DNA from 2 places in the Streptosporangium brasiliense genome. Region 2 is predicted to be linked to the other one. Evidence: predicted binding sites of a transcription regulator. Region 2 holds the regulator's gene; the other holds the start of a gene.

Region 1 (5,435 bases), 1.1 Mb from region 2:
CAGACGGGGCCCGGATCATCCTCAAGGTCGACGATCATCGAGGCGCCGAAGGCGTCGGGCGGCGGGGTCAGGCCCAGGTGGAGCCAGGCGGCGGCGGTCGCGACCCGGCCCCGGGGGGTGCGCGCCAGCAGACCCTGACGGACCAGGAACGGCTCGGCGACCACCTCGACCGTCTCCGGCTCCTCCCCCACCGCGACCGCCAGCGTGGACAGCCCCACCGGACCGCCGCCGAACTTGCGCAGCAGCGCCCCGAGCACCGCCCGGTCGAGCCGGTCGAGGCCCTCGGCGTCGACCTCGTAGAGGTTCAGCGCCGCCGAGGCGACGTCTCTGGTGACCACCCCGCCGGAGCGCACCTCGGCGAAGTCGCGGACCCGGCGCAGCAGCCGGTTGGCGATGCGGGGCGTGCCCCGCGACCGCCCGGCGATCTCGTGCGCCGCGTCGCCGGGCAGCTCCAGGCCGAGCAGCCGCGAGGAGCGGTGCAGCACCTGCTCCAGCTCGGCCACCTCGTAGAAGTCCATGTGCGCGACGAACCCGAACCGGTCGCGCAGCGGCGCGGGCAGCAGCCCGGCCCGCGTGGTGGCCCCGACCAGGGTGAACGGCGCGACCTCCAGCGGGATAGCGGTCGCCCCGGGCCCCTTGCCCACCACGATGTCGACGCGGAAGTCCTCCATCGCGAGATAGAGCATCTCCTCCGCCGGACGGGCCATCCGGTGGATCTCGTCGATGAAGAGGACCTCTCCCTCCGAGAGGGTCGACAGGATCGCCGCGAGGTCGCCCGCCCGCTCCAGCGCGGGCCCGGAGGTGATCCGGAGCGGCACGGAGAGCTCCGTCGCGATGATCATGGAGAGGGTCGTCTTGCCCAGCCCGGGCCCACCGCTCATCAGCACGTGGTCCGGCGGCCGGTTACGTCGCAGCGCGCTCTGCAGCACCAGTGACAGCTGCTCGCGCACCCGCGCCTGGCCGATGAACTCATCCAGCCGCTTGGGCCGCAGCGCCGCCTCGATCAGGCGCTCGTCCCCTTCGGCGTCCGGCGCCACCAGATCCCGCTCGAAGCTCACGCCGGTCCGCCTTCACTCGCACGCGCGGTCGCCGGCCCACCGGCCCCGCCTCTGTCATCCCCGGTGTCGTCCCAGGCCACCCGGCCCGCTCCCGGCCCGCCGTCCCAGGGCCGGACCGCACGGCCAGCTCCCGGCCCACCGGCCCCGCCCCTGCCGTCCCGGCCCGCACCGACCGGCCCGGACCTGCCGACCCCGGCCCCCCGGGCCGCTCCGGACCCGCCGGCCCGGACCCGGTCCGCGTGGGCGGTCCACGCCTCGCCGGGACCGCCGCGGCCGTGAGAGGCCCGCATCGGGCGCGCCCCCCTCATCGGACGCTCAGCGCGCGGAGCGCGGCCTTGAGCAACGCCGCCACCTGCGGCGAGCGCCCCTCCGCCACCTCGGCGTCGGCCTGGGAGGTGACGGCGGCGACGGCCTCGTCGGCGTCCCTGGCCGAGTAGCCGAGGCCGACCAGACCGGAGTGGACCTGGTCGCGCCAGGCGGGCGCGGACGCGCCGCCGTTGAGCGCGGCGTTGACGGCCTGCTCGGGGGTGCCGAGCTTGTCCTTGAGGTCGACGATGATCCGCTGGGCCCCCTTGGGGCCGACGCCGGGGACCCTGGTCAGCGCCTTCACGTCGGCGCTCGCCACGGCCGTCCGGAGCGCGTTGGGGGTGTGTACGGCCAGCATCGCCAGGGCGACCTTGGGGCCGACCCCGTTGGCCGTCTGCAGCATCTCGAAGACGCCGCGCTCGTCGTCGCTGCCGAAGCCGAACAGCGTCAGCGACTCCTCCCGGACCACGAGCGAGGTGGCCAGCCGGGCCTCCTCGCCCACCCGGAGCGTCGCCAGCGTGCCCGGCGTGCAGTGGACCAGTATCCCCACCCCGCCGACCTCGACCACCGCGCCGTCAGGCGCGACCGCGGCCACCCGTCCCCGCACCGAGGCGATCACTGTGTGGTTCCTCTCGAATATCCGGCCCGGCCCCGCCCCCGGAAGTAGGCGGCGGCGGTCGTGCCCGGCCCGGTCCTGGTCCTGGCGACCGCCTCCGCCAGGCGGTTCTGTGCCCCGCCCCGCCACACGTGACAGATCGCCAGCGCCAGCGCGTCGGCGGCGTCGGCGGGCTTGGGCATCGCATCCAGCCGCAGCAGCCGGGTCACCATGGTCCCCACCTGCTGCTTGTCGGCCGTGCCGCTGCCGGTGATCGCGGCCTTGACCTCCGACGGCGTGTGCAGCGCCACCGGCAGCCCCCGGCGGGAGGCGCACAGGATCGCCACCGCGGAGGCCTGCGCGGTGCCCATCACGGTCCTGAGGTTGTGCTGGGCGAAGACCCGCTCCACGGCCACCGCGTCGGGCTCGACCTCGTCGAGCCACTGCTCGATGCCCGCCTCGATCGCCACCAGCCTGGCCCCGATCTCGTCGTCGGCCGGAGTCCGGACGACTCCGACCTTGACGAGGCTCAGCGGCGCCCCGGGCCGTCCCTCGACCGCCCCGAGTCCGCACCGGGTCAGCCCCGGGTCGACCCCCATCACCCGCAGCTCGGGCAACCGCACCGACACGCCTCCGCTCGCCGAACACCTGTTCGGTGCCCGACTCTACCGCGTGGGAGCGCCGCTCGCACGGCTACCCGGCGGCGCCCGTCAGAAGTGGTCCAGCATGTACGGCTTGGCGTGGAAGGCGGCGTCGAGGGCGTCGTCGGAGTCCGCCGGGCCGGTGAGGATCCCCGAGCGGCGCAGGGTCGCGGTCGGGATCCCGGCGTACAGGGCCGAGAAGCCGGCCGCGGTGAAGGTGGGGGTGAATCCCGGCAGGGTCGCGGCGGGCTCGGCCGTACCGGAGCCGCCGGAGACCGACAGCTGCCAGGGGCCGGAGTTGCCGGGGCGCTGGGGGTCGTCGACCTGGACCGCGGCGTCGAGGGTGACGCCCGCCGGGAAGCCCCGCCCGGCGACGGCCGCGACGAGGTCGACGACGCGGAACATCCAGCGGGTCAGCGCGACGTGGTCCTCGGGACGGTCGCCGATCAGCCAGAACACCGGGTCGTCGGGGGCGACGGCCGCCCGGACCGACTTGGCGACGGAGGCCGAGGTGCCGACCAGCGACCACAGCGCCCGCGCCGTGGCCTCCGAACCCGCGACGAGAGCGGAGACCCTGATGTCGCCGCCGTCCCAGTGGTAGGTCACGAAGCCGTCGTCGGCCAGATAGAGGAAGTCGTCCTTGTTCTCCAGCAGCACGCGCCAGGCGCTCTCACCCCGGCTCAGGGGGCCGGAGGCTCGGGTTGCGGCGTGGACGCGGCCGAGGAGCGCGACCACCTCGGGGGCGTCGCCGGGGCCCATCCGGCGGATCTTGACCTGCTCGGTGGACCTGATCGTGCGCAGCGCCTCGGCGGGCAGGGTCGCCACGTGCATGGCGCCGGCGTGCTCCCAGCCGAGGGAGCGGTAGATGTGGGTGGTGGCCGGGTAGAGCGCCGAGACCGGATGACCCAGGGCCGCGCAGCGGTCGACGGTGGCCTGCATCAGGGTGCGGCCGACGCCCCGCCCCCGGTCCTCGGGGGCGACGGTCACCGAGGCGACGCCGCCCATGGAGATCGGCCTGCCGTGCCACCACTGGGTGAAGTCGTTGGTCCGGCTGGTCGCCACCAGGCGGGCGCCGTCGACGACGCCGAGGTATCTGCCCTCCTCCAGCGCCGGGACGGCCAGCTTCCGCCAGAGCTCCTGCTGGCCCTCGGGGACGGGCCCGAAGGCGCGCTTGCGGTTGTCCAGCACCGCGTCGAGATCGTCGACGGTCAGATCACGTAGTTCCACAAGGCTCCAACCTAGGCAGAGAACGCGAGCGAAGGCGAATCGTCACCACAGGTGAATCGGTCCCTACAGGTCTACAGGTGACGCGTGGCGGGCTCGGCGTCCGCGGCCCCCGCCCTGTCGCGCAGGCGGTCCAGCCGCCGCATCACCGGCGTCGCCGTGACGCCGTGCAGGACGAGCGAGGCCAGCACGGTGAAGGCGACCACCGCCCAGAGCTCCTCGGCGGGCACGCCGAAGTCGGCCTGGCCGAGGGCGTAGGCGAGGTAGAACAGCGAGCCGATGCCGCGGATCCCGAAGAAGGCCGTCACGCCGCGCTCGCGCGGGCCCGCCGGGCCGCCGAGCTGGGCGGCCCAGCCGGCCAGCGGCCGGATCACCAGCAGCAGCGACAGCCCGACGGCCGCGCCCCGCCAGGTGAGGGCGGCCAGGCCGCCGGTCGCCACGAACCCGCCGAGCAGCAGGATCAGCCAGGCGGTCAGCAGCCGCTCGATCTGCTCGATGAAGCCGTGCAGCACGCCGTTGTAGCCGTGGGTGCGCTCGGCGGCCCTGATCGTGCACCCGGTCACGAACACCGCGATGAAGCCGTAGCCGTGCACCAGCTCGGTGAGGCCGTAGGCCAGGAACGTCGCGGCCAGCGCGACGAAGCCGTCCCGGTGCTCGGCCAGGCGCAGATCGGAGACCTGGGCGCGGAAGAAGAGCCGGCCCAGCAGCCTGCCGGTCAGCAGCCCGCAGACCAGGCCGGCCCCGCACCGGTAGAGCAGGTCGACCAGCGCCCAGCCGCCGACCCAGCCGAGGCCCCCGGTGGCCGTCATCGCGACGGCGGCGAACACCAGGGGGAAGGCGAGGCCGTCGTTGAGCCCCGCCTCGGAGGTGAGGGTGAAACGGACCTCGTCGTCGGCCTTCTCCGAGTCGACGGGCTCGCCGACCTGCACGTCGGAGGCGAGTACCGGGTCGGTCGGGGCGAGCACCGCGCCCAGCAGCAGCGCCGCCGCCGGGGGCCAGCCCAGCAGCGCGGAGGCCACGGCGGCCACCGCCACGACGGTCAGCGGGAGCGTCCACCCCAGCAGGCGCCAGGTGGAGGCCCAGCCGCGCGGCCCGAAGGGCCGGTTGATCGCGAGCCCGGCGCCCATGAGCGAGATCAGCACGCAGATCTCGGCGGCGTGCTCGACCAGGGCCCGGTGGGCCACCGGATCGGGTCTGGGCAGCTCCAGCGGCAGCAGGTAGAGCAGGGCCCCGCCGATCAGGCAGGCCAGCGGCAGCGAGAAGGGCCTGCGGTTGAGCAGCCGGGGCAGGACGGCCGCGAGCAGGGCGCCGGCGCCCGCCAGCGCGAAGATCAGATCAGGGTTTCCCATCGTCCGCGTGATCTGCCCCGCCCTTGGGGGACAAACATCCCCTGGGGGACAGACGTCGCGGACGACGTGGAGTCCGCATCAGACGGCGGAGCGCCCGCCTCTCCCCGGAGAGACGGGCGCCGCACCGGACCTCACGCGTCGAGCTTCTCCAGCACCTCGTCGGAGACGTCGAAGTTGGCCCAGACGTTCTGGACGTCGTCGCTGTCCTCCAGGGCGTCGATCAGCCTGAAGACCTTGCGCGCGCCGTCCTCGTCGAGCGGGA
Region 2 (5,435 bases):
GGCGGGCGCGCAGGCCGAACTCCTCGCCCTGCTCCACCGCGCGCATGAACTCGTCGGAGACGCGCACGGAGTTGTTGGCGTTCTGGTACTGGACGGAGACGATGTCCTTGCCGCCCAGGTCCATGTCGAACCCGGCGTCGCGCAGCGCGCGGACCTTGTCCTCCTCGCGCGCCTTGGTCTCGATGAACTCCTCGATGTCGGGGTGGTCGACGTCCAGGACGACCATCTTGGCCGCGCGGCGGGTGGCGCCGCCGGACTTGATGGTGCCCGCGGAGGCGTCCGCGCCGCGCATGAAGGAGACCGGGCCGCTGGCGGTGCCGCCGCTGGAGAGCAGTTCCTTCGACGAGCGGATCCGGGAGAGGTTGACCCCGGAGCCGGAGCCGCCCTTGAAGATCACACCCTCTTCCTTGTACCAGTCGAGGATGGACTCCATCTGGTCGTCGACCGCGAGGATGAAGCAGGCGCTGACCTGCTGCGGCGAGGCGGTGCCCACGTTGAACCAGACCGGCGAGTTGAAGCTGAAGACCTGGTTGACCAGGGCGTGCTTGAGCTCGTGGTCGAAGATCTCGGCGTCCTCGTCGGAGGCGAAGTATCCCTCCTCGACCGCGGTCCGGGTGTAGACGCCCACCACCCGGTCGACGAGCTGCTTCAGGCTCCACTCGCGCTGCGGGGTGCCGACCGCGCCGCGGAAGTATTTGGTGGTCACGATGTTGGCGGCGTTGACCGACCAGGACTCGGGGAACTCGACGCCCCGCTGCTCGAAGTTGACCGAGCCGTCCCGCCAGTTGGTCATCACGACATCACGGCGCTCCCAGCGCACCTCGTCATAGGGATGCACTCCCGGCGTGGTGAAGACGCGCTTCATCTTCAGCCCCTTGCGCAACCGCTTGCCCCCGCGCGCCGCCGCGCCACCGACCGTCTCCGTCATGACTTCCCCCTTCCGGGGCTCCGTGGAGCCCACGAGTCGGACCAATCAACGCGCCGCTCTGTCCCCCGGCGCCCGGGGTGTGAATCAGTCCTGCTTGGCGGAGCGTTCCGCCCGCAACTGCTTGATCTCGGTCTCGAAATCGGCCAGGGTCTCGAAGCTCCGGTAGACCGAGGCGAACCGCAGGTAGGCCACCTCGTCCAGGTCGCGGAGGGGCCCCAGGATCGCCAGCCCCACCTCGTGGGCCGCGATCTCCGCCGCCCCCGTCGCCCGGATGCTCTCCTCCACCCGCTGGCCCAGCTGGGCCAGCGAGTCTTCGCTGACCGGGCGTCCCTGACACGCCCGCCGGACACCGGCGATCACCTTGTCCCTGAAGAACGGCTCGGTCACCCCGCTGCGCTTGCTGACCATGAGCAGCACCGTCTCCTGCGTGGTGAACCTGCGCCCGCACTCCGGGCACGTGCGCCTGCGGCGGATGGCCCCGCCGTCCTCGGTGGACCGGCTGTCGATGACCCGGGTGTCAGGATGGCGACAGAACGGACAGTGCACGCGCGTCGCCTCCTTGAGCCGGCGAGTGGCCCACCTTCTCGTGCGTTTCCGGGCGTCTGACGAGACGCTCGCGCACGCCCCCCGAATAGTCGAGGTGCGGTAATGGAAACACAATCTATGGTGAAGCACGCCGATTAAGCCACTAGATGTTGTGGTCAACGGTAGAAGTGTCGGACCATGAACGCAAGTTGAAACGGCCCTGTCGGACGAAGTCGCTGATCAGCGCATCACATCCGCACGGGCCGGGCGTGTCACCCCTCCATCGGCCCCCGCCACCCTCCGGCGACCCCCCGCTACCCCCTCGGCGGCCCCGATCACCTCCACCAGGCACCCGACCGTCTCCACACCGGCCCCGGCCACCCCGGCCGCCCCCGCACGCGCGTCCGCGGCGCCGTCCCCGGTCCGTCACCTCACACGTGGGCCGGGCCCGCCGGCCACGCCCCTCAGGGAGCGGAGCCGTCAGGCAGGTAGAGCCGGGCCCCGGGCCGGATCACCGAGTCGGACAGGCCGTTGAGGTCCATGATCTGGCGGACCGTCGGGGCGGGATCCCCGTCCCGCGTCACCGCGTCGGCGATCTCCCACAGCGTGTCGCCCCCGTGCACCACGACCCACGGCAGCCCCTCGTGACCTCTCCGCTCGAAGGCCGAGGCGGCGTCGATGCGCGCGCCGACCCAGAGCGCCCCCAAGGTGACCAGCGTGAGCGCCGCCACCACCACGATCCTCCCCCGCCGGGTGAGCCGCAGGGGCGGATCAGGATATCGGATGTTCCCCGCGGGCCCGGGACGCCGGACGGGCGCGCGCCCGGGCCCCCTCTTCGCCGTGGTCGTCTTCATGATGGCCCCCCACCCCTTCGACCTGGCCGAACACATGTCGAAGAAAGATCGGCGAATCGAACACGATGTCGATCGAACTCCCGTACGATGTTGTACACCACGCCACCGCTGATTTCGAGAACGACTCGAACAATTGTTTGAATACGATCTTCAACGGGGGTACGGTCGCTGTGTGCGACGTAAGAGATACAGACCGGGAGGCGAGGAGACCGCATGAACGGGCACGACGAGAACGGTTCGGCCGTCAGCGACCTGGCGGTGCGCAGGCGTGACTCCCTCGGCCTCACCCCCAGGCAGCGGAAGATCCTTGAGGTGATCCGCGACTCGGTGCAGCAGCGCGGCTACCCGCCCTCCATGCGGGAGATCGGCGAGGCGGTGCAGCTCACGAGCACCTCCAGCGTGTCGCACCAGTTGACGGCGTTGCAGCGCAAGGGCTACCTGCGCCGCGATCCGCACCGCCCCCGCGCGCTGGAGGTGCGCCTGCCCGGCGAGCCGGTGCTGTGGGTGGACCCCGACTCCGGCACCGACGAGGCCCCGGTCAGCCGCCCGACCGCGGCCTACGTGCCGCTCGTCGGCCGGATCGCCGCCGGTGGCCCCATCCTCGCCGAGGAGAGCATCGAGGACGTCTTCGCCCTCCCCAAGCAGCTCGTCGGCGAGGGCACGCTCTTCCTGCTCCAGGTGACCGGCGACTCGATGATCGACGCGGCCATCGCCAACGGCGACTGGGTGGTCGTCCGCCAGCAGCCCGTCGCCGACAACGGCGACGTGGTCGCCGCGATGATCGACGGCGAGGCCACGGTCAAGACCTTCAAGCGCAAGGACGGCCATGTCTGGCTCGTCCCGCACAACACCAACTACGACCCGATCCCCGGTGACGAGGCCACCGTCCTGGGCAAGGTCGTGGCGGTTCTGCGCAAGCTCTGAGACGGCACACCACGAGGAGCGGGGTCCCCGATCGGGACCCCGCTCCTCGTCATGCGCCCGAGGCCGCTCGCAAGGCCGTACGGCGAGACCTCCGTCCCAGCCGTTCCGGGCTCCCCGCCCGCTATGGGCTCCCGGGCCGGTGTGGGCTCCCGCCGTTCCGGGCTCCCTGATCGGGACGGGCTCTCCGGCCGGTATGGGCTCCCGCCGTTCCGGGCCCCCGACCGGGACGGGCTCCCGAGCCGGTGGGGCTCCCCGACCGGGACGGACTCCCCGCCCCTCCGCCGGTGATCAGATCTCCTTTGTGGGGGCCGGGCATGTTTGTGGGGGTGCCGGGCATGCGCTGATTCTGTTTTCGGCTCGGCATAAGCCACAGGCGACGAAATTTCGGCAATTGCTACCTGTAGCGACCTTTCCGGGGATCGCGAGACGTTCTACGCTCGCTCCCCACAGAGCGCGGCGGGCCCGTGCCGTCCTCGCGGGGGAGGGGTGCGGGGGATCCCAGCCGCCCGCCTCGACAGCCGAGGAGCGCCCTCATGCCTCGCCGCCTCCCCGAACCGGCAGCCGACCGCGGCCTCCTGCTCCACTCGGGCCCGTTCCACCAGGCCCTGCGCGCCTGCATCCGGGAGAACGGCCTGCCACTCGACCGCATCCGGTCCCGCCTGGCCCAGCGCGGGCTGACGGTCGCGCTGTCCACCCTGAGCGACTGGCAGCGGGGCCACCGGCGCCCCGGCGGCGAGCAGTCCATGCTGGTCGTCACGGCCCTGGAGGAGATCCTTCGCCTGCCCGGCGGCTCGCTCACCCGCCTCCTCGACCGCGGGCCGGGGCTGGACGGGCGTTCCGGGGCGCTCGGCGAGCCGCTGGACGCGCTGCCGGGCTCACGCGACCAGGACGCCGTCGTCATCACCCAGCAGCAGAAGGTGCTGATCGACGCGGCGCGGATGTGCGCGTCGGTGTGGACCCGCACCCTGGTCAGGGCCCGGCGCGACGGCATGGACCGGTATGTGGTCAGGTCGTTCGTCGATCCCGGCACCGATCTCGAAGGGTGTGAGATCCACGCTCTGGAGAACTGCAGGGTCGGCACCGTCCTGCGGCACCAGCGGCGGGCGGTGATGGTCGCCGAACTGCTCTTCGACCATGTGCTCCGGGCCGGTGACACCTGGGTCTTCGAGTGGGAGAGCGTCGACAGGCCGACGCGGCCGTGCGTCGACCACGGCCACGGTTTCCGGCAGCCGGTCGCGCATTTCCTGCTCCAGGTGCGGTTCGATCCCCTGGCCCTGCCGGCCGAATGCCATTCCTACGTCCGGTCCGGACCGGACGAGACGCCTTTCCGGACCGGTGTCCTGGTGCCCACCGCCCATCACACCGTCCACATGGCCGCCTCCGACGTGGCCGACGGGGTGCTGGGCATCGCCTAGCGCTGGCCGTAAACCTCTCCCCGAGCGGTTGGGCCCCCCGAAATTTCGCACCATTGACGGCGCGGGGGCGCGTGATTACGTTCAGCTCAAATTGACAGTAAAGTTTCCTGTTAATTAATCCCCCGGTTCCAGGTCGTAGAGGCGGTCGCCCATGAGAAATCGACTTGTCCTGAAACTCTTAGGCGTGGTGGGGGCGGTCCTCCTCCCGCTGGGAGGGGCCGTCGCGACGGCGCCCGGCGCGTCGGCCGCCGTGACCGTGCCGATCCGGGCCAACGCCGGCGGATCCGCGCTCACCGACGCGGCGGGAGACCAGTGGGTCGCCGACAAGGCCTACTCCAGCGGTGACTGGGGCTACCAGACCAGCTACGGAGGCGGCTCGACCACCGGCGCGATCGCCGGGACGACCGACGACTCCCTCTACCAGAACTACAACACCTTCAACGGCTGGGGCGGCTACCGCTTCGACGTCCCGAACGGCACCTACCAGGTGACGCTGAAGATGGTCGAGGACTGGGCCAACGCGGCCGGCCAGCGCAAGTTCGACGTCCGCGTCGAGGGTGCCAACGCCCTGACCGGCTTCGACATCTTCGCCTCCTGCGGGGCGCTCACCGCCTGCGACCGGACCTTCCCCGCGACGGTCGCCGACGGCGCGCTCAACATCCAGTTCAACATGAACGGCGGAGCCAACTACGCGACGGTCTCCGCCATCGCGGTGACCGGCGGGGGCGGCGGAGGCGACGACACGACACCGCCCAGCACCCCGGGCGACCTCCGCTCCACCGCCACCAC

Evidence for each region. The regulator LexA, encoded in region 2, represses DNA repair genes until DNA is damaged. The targets are predictions, from matches to a motif close to TCGAACANNTGTTCGA.
Region 1: the regulator LexA is predicted to act here: its motif matches at 2,600-2,615, upstream of ruvC (crossover junction endodeoxyribonuclease RuvC).

Annotation. Positions count from the first base shown of each region.
Region 1 covers NZ_JAUSRB010000002.1:5,213,241-5,218,675, reverse strand. The annotation lists gene ruvB (Holliday junction branch migration DNA helicase RuvB) at 1-1,058, opposite strand, end outside; gene ruvA (Holliday junction branch migration protein RuvA) at 1,363-1,983, opposite strand; gene ruvC (crossover junction endodeoxyribonuclease RuvC) at 1,980-2,567, opposite strand; gene J2S55_RS32415 (GNAT family N-acetyltransferase) at 2,670-3,827, opposite strand; gene J2S55_RS32410 (cation:proton antiporter) at 3,899-5,173, opposite strand; gene J2S55_RS32405 (YebC/PmpR family DNA-binding transcriptional regulator) at 5,305-5,435, opposite strand, start outside.
Region 2 covers NZ_JAUSRB010000002.1:4,124,410-4,129,844, reverse strand. The annotation lists gene J2S55_RS27650 (vitamin B12-dependent ribonucleotide reductase) at 1-928, opposite strand, end outside; gene nrdR (transcriptional regulator NrdR) at 1,013-1,474, opposite strand; gene J2S55_RS27640 (LysM peptidoglycan-binding domain-containing protein) at 1,918-2,184, opposite strand; gene J2S55_RS27635 (hypothetical protein) at 2,225-2,461, opposite strand; gene lexA (transcriptional repressor LexA) at 2,521-3,231, shown strand; gene J2S55_RS27625 (hypothetical protein) at 3,765-4,646, shown strand; gene J2S55_RS27620 (glycosyl hydrolase family 18 protein) at 4,798-5,435, shown strand, end outside.